3 regions of the Pseudomonas sp. Sample_16 genome follow, and region 2 is predicted to be linked to each of the others. Evidence: predicted binding sites of a transcription regulator. Region 2 holds the regulator's gene; each other region holds the start of a gene.
The links. Region 2 encodes FliA, which starts transcription of late flagellar genes. Its sites were predicted from a motif close to CTAAAGTTTNNNNNNNNNNNGCCGNTAA; they were not measured.

Region 1 (2,257 bases), on a different contig from region 2:
GTTCAAGGCCAGCAGATTGGTCTGCTCGGCGATGGAGCGGATCACCTCCAGCACGCTGCCGATCTGCGTGCTTTCGGCGGCCAGGGTACGAATGACTTCCACGGCCTGATCGATGGTCGAAGACAGCGTATCGATCTGTTGCAGGCTGCCGTCGATGTTGATCTGGCCTTGTTGAGCCTGGGCTTCGGCGTCGCGCATTTCACTGGCGGCATGTTCGGCGTTCTTGGCCACATCCTGCACGCCATAGGTGACTTGGTTGATCGCCGTGGCCACCAGTTCCATTTGCTGCGACTGTTGCTGGCTGCGTTGCTGGGCCTGAGTGGCGTCGTTGCCCAGTTCGCTGGACGACTGGCCCAAGGCACTGGCAGATGCCTGCAACTCGCCGATCACCAGGCGCAGTTTGGCGGTGAAAGCATTGAAGTGCCGCGCCAGTTGCGTGACTTCATCCTGGCCATGGGTGTCCAGGCTGCGGGTCAGATCACTTTCACCGCTGGCAATGTTGGCCATTGCGTTCACGGTTTCCTGGAGCGGACGCACGATGCTGCGGGCAATCAGGATCACCAGCGCAACCATGATCAGCGCAATGGTCACCCCAATGATCGTTGCTTTCCATACTTGCCCGTAAAACTCGGCCTGCATGTCATCGATGTACACCCCCGAGCCGAGCACCCAGCCCCAGGGCTCGAACAGTTTGACGTAGGAGGTTTTCTCGACCGGCGCGCTGGCCCCCGGTTTCGGCCAGCGGTAATTGATGATCCCGGCGCCTTTGCTCTTGGCCACGGCGACCATTTCGTTGAACACGGCAAAACCGTCGGGATCGCGGATCGCCGAAAGGTTCTGGCCGTCGAGCTTCGGGTTGGCCGGGTGCATGATCATCACCGGCGTCAGATCGTTGATCCAGAAGTAGTCATTCTGGTCATAGCGCAGGCCGCGTACGGCGGTCAGCGCCTGTTTCTGGGCGTCTTCACGGCTCAGCGTGCCGGTGGTCTCCAGGCCATGGTAATAACTCAAGATACCGCTGGCCGTCTGCACCACATGCTGGGTTTTTTGAGCCTTGGCGTCATACAGGTCATCGTGAATCTGCTTGAGCATCAAAACGCCCAAGGCCAGCAGCATCATGACGGCCACGATCAAGATGAGCCACAACCGACGGCTGATCGACATATTGCGCAAGCTGTTCATAACGCGGTGCTCCGGTTTCTTGTTTTTGTAAAGTGATCGCCAGCATCCTGCCAGGTCCGATAACGCGGCAGCGCTTTTCAGACTTGTCTGTTAGGATTTCGGCCCGGCGCGCAAAAACCTGAATCCAAATTGATTTTCCACGCGATTTTCAGGGGCCAGGGGGGACTTTGCGCACGCGGACTTCAACGACGCTGATCGCAGTGAACGCTTGGTATTAATGACGGGGCATGCGCAGATGCATAGCCTTTTGGGGGATTGATGGACCTTTGGACTGCCTTTCAGGCTTTGATTCTTGGCGTTGTAGAAGGACTGACAGAGTTTTTGCCCATTTCCAGTACCGGGCACCAGATCATTGTTGCGGACTTGCTCGAGTTCGGTGGTGAACGCGCCATGGCGTTCAACATCATCATCCAGCTCGGGGCGATCCTGGCGGTGGTCTGGGAGTTTCGCCGCAAGATTTTCGACGTGGTCATTGGATTGCCAACCCAGCCGAGTGCGCGACGTTTCACCGCGAACCTGCTGATTGCCTTCCTGCCGGCCGTGGTGTTGGGGGTGATCTTCGCTGACTTGATTCACCATTACCTGTTCAACCCGATCACCGTGGCCGCAGCCCTGGTCGTGGGTGGCGTGATCATGCTGTGGGCCGAAAAGCGTCAGCATGAAGTGCATGCCGAAACCGTCGATGACATCACCTGGAAAGATGCGCTCAAGGTGGGTTTCGCCCAGTGCCTGGCGATGATTCCCGGCACTTCGCGCTCCGGCTCGACGATCATCGGTGGACTGCTGTTCGGCCTGTCGCGCAAGACCGCTACCGAGTTCTCGTTCTTCCTGGCCATGCCGACCATGGTCGGTGCCGCGGTGTACTCGGGCTACAAGTACCGCGACCTGTTCGTGCCGGCAGACTTCCCGGTGTTCGCGATAGGTTTCGTCACCGCTTTCATCTTTGCGATGATCGCCGTACGTGGCTTGCTCAAATTCATCGCCAGCCATAGTTATGCGGCGTTCGCCTGGTATCGCATTGCCTTCGGCCTGCTGATCCTGGCCACCTGGCAGTTCGGCTGGGTCGATTGGACAG
Region 2 (2,257 bases):
AGACTAACGTGTCAGTGAACTTGTCCCTGGCTCTAGCTGAGCTCGGCCGGCGCGTCATGCTGCTGGACGCCGATCTGGGGCTGGCGAACGTCGACGTTCTGCTGGGGCTGACACCCAAACGGACCCTGGCCGACGTGATCGAAGGTCGCTGCGAGCTGCGCGACGTCCTGTTGCAGGGCCCCGGCGGCATCCGCATCGTTCCCGCCGCGTCCGGCACCCAGAGCATGGTTCACTTGAGCCCGGCGCAGCACGCCGGCCTGATCCAGGCCTTCAGCGATATCGGCGACAACCTCGACGTACTGGTGATCGACACCGCTGCGGGGATTGGTGACTCGGTAGTCAGTTTTGTCCGTGCCGCCCAGGAAGTGTTGCTGGTGGTCTGCGACGAGCCGACCTCCATTACCGACGCCTACGCCCTGATCAAACTGCTCAACCGTGACTACGGCATGAACCGTTTCCGCGTGCTGGCCAACATGGCCCAGAGCCCGCAGGAAGGGCGCAATCTGTTCGCCAAGTTGACCAAGGTCACGGATCGTTTCCTCGACGTCGCCCTGCAATACGTCGGCGCCGTGCCTTATGACGAAAGCGTGCGCAAGGCCGTGCAAAAACAGCGTGCCGTCTACGAAGCATTCCCGCGCTCCAAGTGCTCGCTGGCGTTCAAGGCAATCGCGCAGAAGGTCGACACCTGGCCGTTGCCCGCCAACCCGCGTGGGCATCTGGAGTTCTTCGTCGAACGCCTCGTGCAACAAACGGCAGGACCCGTGCTATGACAGCCAGCGGCTACAACCTCTACAAGAAATCGGCACGCGATGCGCAGTACGAGCTGATCGAGCGTTACGCGCCGCTGGTCAAACGCATTGCCTATCACTTGCTGGCGCGTCTGCCGGCCAGTGTCCAGGTCGAAGACTTGATCCAGGCCGGGATGATCGGCCTGCTGGAAGTCTCGACCAAATACGACGCCAGCAAAGGCGCGAGTTTCGAGACGTACGCGGGCATCCGCATCCGCGGCGCCATGCTCGATGAAGTGCGCAAGGGTGACTGGGCGCCACGCTCGGTCCACCGCAATACCCGCATGGTCAGCGACGCCATCCGCTCGATTGAAGCGAAAACCGGCCGTGACGCTAAAGATCACGAAGTTGCGGCCGAACTCCAATTGAGTCTCGACGATTATTACGGGATTTTGAACGACACCCTGGGCAGCCGGTTATTCAGTTTCGACGATCTGTTGCAGGACGGCGAACACGAAGGGCTGCACGAGGATGGCGCGAGTGCTCATCTCGAGCCGTCACGCGATCTGGAGGATGAACGCTTCCAGGCAGCGCTGGCGGACGCGATTGCCAATTTGCCGGAGCGCGAGCGACTGGTGTTGGCGCTGTACTACGACGAAGAGTTGAATCTCAAGGAAATCGGTGAGGTCCTGGGGGTCAGCGAATCTCGGGTCAGCCAGTTACATAGCCAGTGCGCGGCCCGTTTAAGGGGGCGTTTGGGAGAGTGGCGAGCGCGCTGAAGGCAGTGTGGGGGCACTGCGACGTGGCTGGTGGGGTGATGAACCGCGCCGGTCTCGCTTCGTTGTACTCCAGACAGTCATCGAGTGCTTTGCCAGATTGATTGAAATGGCGCGTCCAGGTGCTGGGCGCGTTTTAGTCTGCTTGGAGGTCGAATTGGACAAGAACATGAAAATCCTCATCGTTGATGACTTCTCAACGATGCGGCGGATCATAAAAAACCTGTTGCGTGACCTTGGGTTCACCAACACGGTCGAGGCCGACGATGGCACTACCGCCATTCCGGTCCTCAACAGCGGGAGCATCGACTTTCTGGTGACCGACTGGAACATGCCTGGCATGACCGGTATCGATCTGCTGCGTCACGTGCGTGCCGATGAAAAGCTCAAGCACCTGCCGGTGTTGATGGTGACCGCTGAAGCCAAGCGCGAGCAGATCATCGAAGCGGCCCAGGCCGGTGTAAACGGCTATGTGGTCAAACCCTTCACGGCCCAGGCGTTGAAAGAAAAAATCGAGAAGATTTTCGAACGCATCGGTTGAACTGCGCCACGGGGGAGCTATGGGGCATAACGAATCTTCGCAGGGCGATTTTGAATCGACCCTGAAAAAACACGCCGTCGAACTGGTCGCGAGCCTTGAAAAGGGCAGGTTTGGCGATGCTGTGCAATTGATCCATGAGCTCAACCAGACCCGTGACCGCGGCCTGTATCAGGAAGTGGGCAAGCTCACGCGCGAGCTGCATAGCGCGATCG
Region 3 (2,257 bases), on a different contig from region 2:
GCAGCATTGCGGGCGATCTCCTGGGCGGCGGCGCCGAGCTGGTTGATCGCGGCGGCGACACTGCTGGTGCGCGATGCCTGCTGGTCGGAGTTGAACATCGACGAGTTCGAGGCCGCCACCACACGCAACGCGACTTCGTTGACCTGGCCGGTGGCGGAAGACACTTCGCGGATCGAACCGTGGATACGCTCGACGAAACGGTTGAATGCCGTGCCGAGCGTGCCGAACTCATCGTTGTTGACGATGGTCAGGCGCTTGGTCAGGTCGCCTTCGCCGTCGGCAATGTCGGCCATGGCGCGGGTCATGACGTGCAGCGGCTGAATCAGGATGCGGATCAGCATGCCCAGCAGGGCGATGATGATTGCCACCGCGATGACGGTCGCCACCACCGCTGAAGCGCGGAATTCGCTGAGCATCGAGAAGGCTTTTTCCTTGTCGATGGACAAGCCGATGTACCAGTTGACCGAGGGTAAGCCTTTGATCGGCGTGAAGCTGACGATGCGGGTCTTGCCGTCGACATCGACTTCACTGAAACCGTTGCCGATTCGCGGCGTGTCTTTCGGATACGCCTCGCTCAGGGACTTCATCACCAGCGCTTTGTCCGGGTGAACCAGGATTTTGCCGTCGGCGCTGACCAGAAAGGCGTAGCCCATGCCGTCGAAGTCGCGGGCGCTGAGGGTATCGATCAGCGTTTGCAGGCTCAGGTCACCGCCGATCACGCCGATGCTTTGCCCGGATTTTTTCGAGGCCATGGCCATGGAAATGATGGTTTGACCGGTCGCCGCATCGATATAGGGCTCGGTCAGGGTCGGCGTGCTGCTGTTTTCCGCCCCCTTGTACCAAGGGCGGACCCGTGGATCGAAGCCATCGGGCATCTTCGCGTCGGGTCTGATGGTGAAATGCCCGGTGGCATCGCCCAGGTAGGACGCCATGAACGTCGAGGTCAGCGCTTTCTGTTCAAGCAGGGCGGCTACGTTGGCTTGTTCCGGGTTGATGGCGATGTTTTGCGAAAGGTTTTCGATCAGCAGAATCCGGCCGGTCAACCATGTCTGGATGTTGTTGGCGGTGACATCCCCCATCTCGTTGAGATAGTTGTCCAGGTCTTCGCGGATGGCATTACGCTGTAAATAGTCGTTGTACAGGGTGAATGAGGCGAAAGTGGCAATGACGATGAGGGCGGCGGCAAGCAGGATTTTATGGCTGAAGCGTAGATTTTTATTCATGGCTTGGGGTCCGCTAAGGTCTTATTGCCCAGCGCGTGCTTTTATAAAGGAACGCAAAAGGGGCAGGGTTGAAAGCAAGTGATATTTCCATCGCTCCTTAAGGGAAATGTCCTACCAGATTGTGTCTGTCTGCTTTGTTGCTATTTCTATCGGCCGTGAAGGATCAAAGATTAACCATGGGTGACCAAATGCATGACTCATTGCAACTCGTTATCGGCGCCGATCTTTCCGGGCAGCCGATCGCCCAGGCCATGCGCCTGGCCAACCGTCACGGTTTGATTGCGGGGGCTACCGGGACGGGCAAGACCGTCACCTTGCAACGTATGGCCGAAGCCTTCAGTGATGCCGGAGTCGCGGTATTTGCCGCCGATATCAAGGGCGATCTCTGCGGTCTGGGTGCAGCCGGTAATCCCCAGGGCAAGATTGCCGAGCGAATCGCCGGGATGCCCTGGCTGAACCACAAGCCTCAGGCTTATCCGGTGACCTTGTGGGACATTCACGGGCAGTCCGGTCATCCACTGCGCACAACCTTGAGCGAAATGGGCCCGTTATTGTTGGGTAGCCTGTTGGAGCTGACGGACAGTCAGCAATCGGCGCTGTATGCCGCGTTCAAGGTCGCCGACCGCGAAGGCTTGTTGCTGCTGGACCTCAAAGACCTGAAGGCATTGCTCAATCACCTCAAGGATCATCCACAGCTGCTCGGCGATGATGCGGCGCTGATGACCACCGGTTCCAGCCAAGCCCTGCTGCGGCGTCTGGCAACGCTCGAACAACAGGGGGCGGAGGCGCTGTTCGGTGAGCCGGCGCTGCAACTCGAAGACATTCTGCAACCGACAGTCGACGGTCGTGGTCGCATTCATTTGCTCGATGCCAGTCGGCTGGTGCACGAAGCGCCGAAGGTCTACGCGACGTTTCTGTTGTGGTTGCTGGCCGAATTGTTCGAGCAATTGCCGGAGCGCGGTGATTCGGACAAACCGCTGTTGGCGTTGTTTTTCGACGAGGCGCATCTGTTGTTTGCCGGGACCCCCAAGGCG

Region 1: D8U69_RS10595 (methyl-accepting chemotaxis protein) is a predicted target of FliA. The motif match lies at 1,278-1,305, and genes of this name have one in related genera.
Region 3: D8U69_RS01770 (methyl-accepting chemotaxis protein) is a predicted target of FliA. The motif match lies at 1,370-1,397, and genes of this name have one in related genera.

What each region holds. Positions count from the first base shown of each region.
Region 1 covers NZ_RCOB01000070.1:47,691-49,947, forward strand. The annotation lists gene D8U69_RS10595 (methyl-accepting chemotaxis protein) at 1-1,182, opposite strand, end outside; gene D8U69_RS10600 (undecaprenyl-diphosphate phosphatase) at 1,441-2,257, shown strand, end outside.
Region 2 covers NZ_RCOB01000197.1:111,664-113,920, reverse strand. The annotation lists gene fleN (flagellar synthesis regulator FleN) at 1-770, shown strand, start outside; gene fliA (RNA polymerase sigma factor FliA) at 767-1,507, shown strand; gene D8U69_RS26365 (chemotaxis response regulator CheY) at 1,674-2,045, shown strand; gene D8U69_RS26360 (protein phosphatase CheZ) at 2,065-2,257, shown strand, end outside.
Region 3 covers NZ_RCOB01000015.1:25,638-27,894, forward strand. The annotation lists gene D8U69_RS01770 (methyl-accepting chemotaxis protein) at 1-1,223, opposite strand, end outside; gene D8U69_RS01775 (helicase HerA-like domain-containing protein) at 1,412-2,257, shown strand, end outside.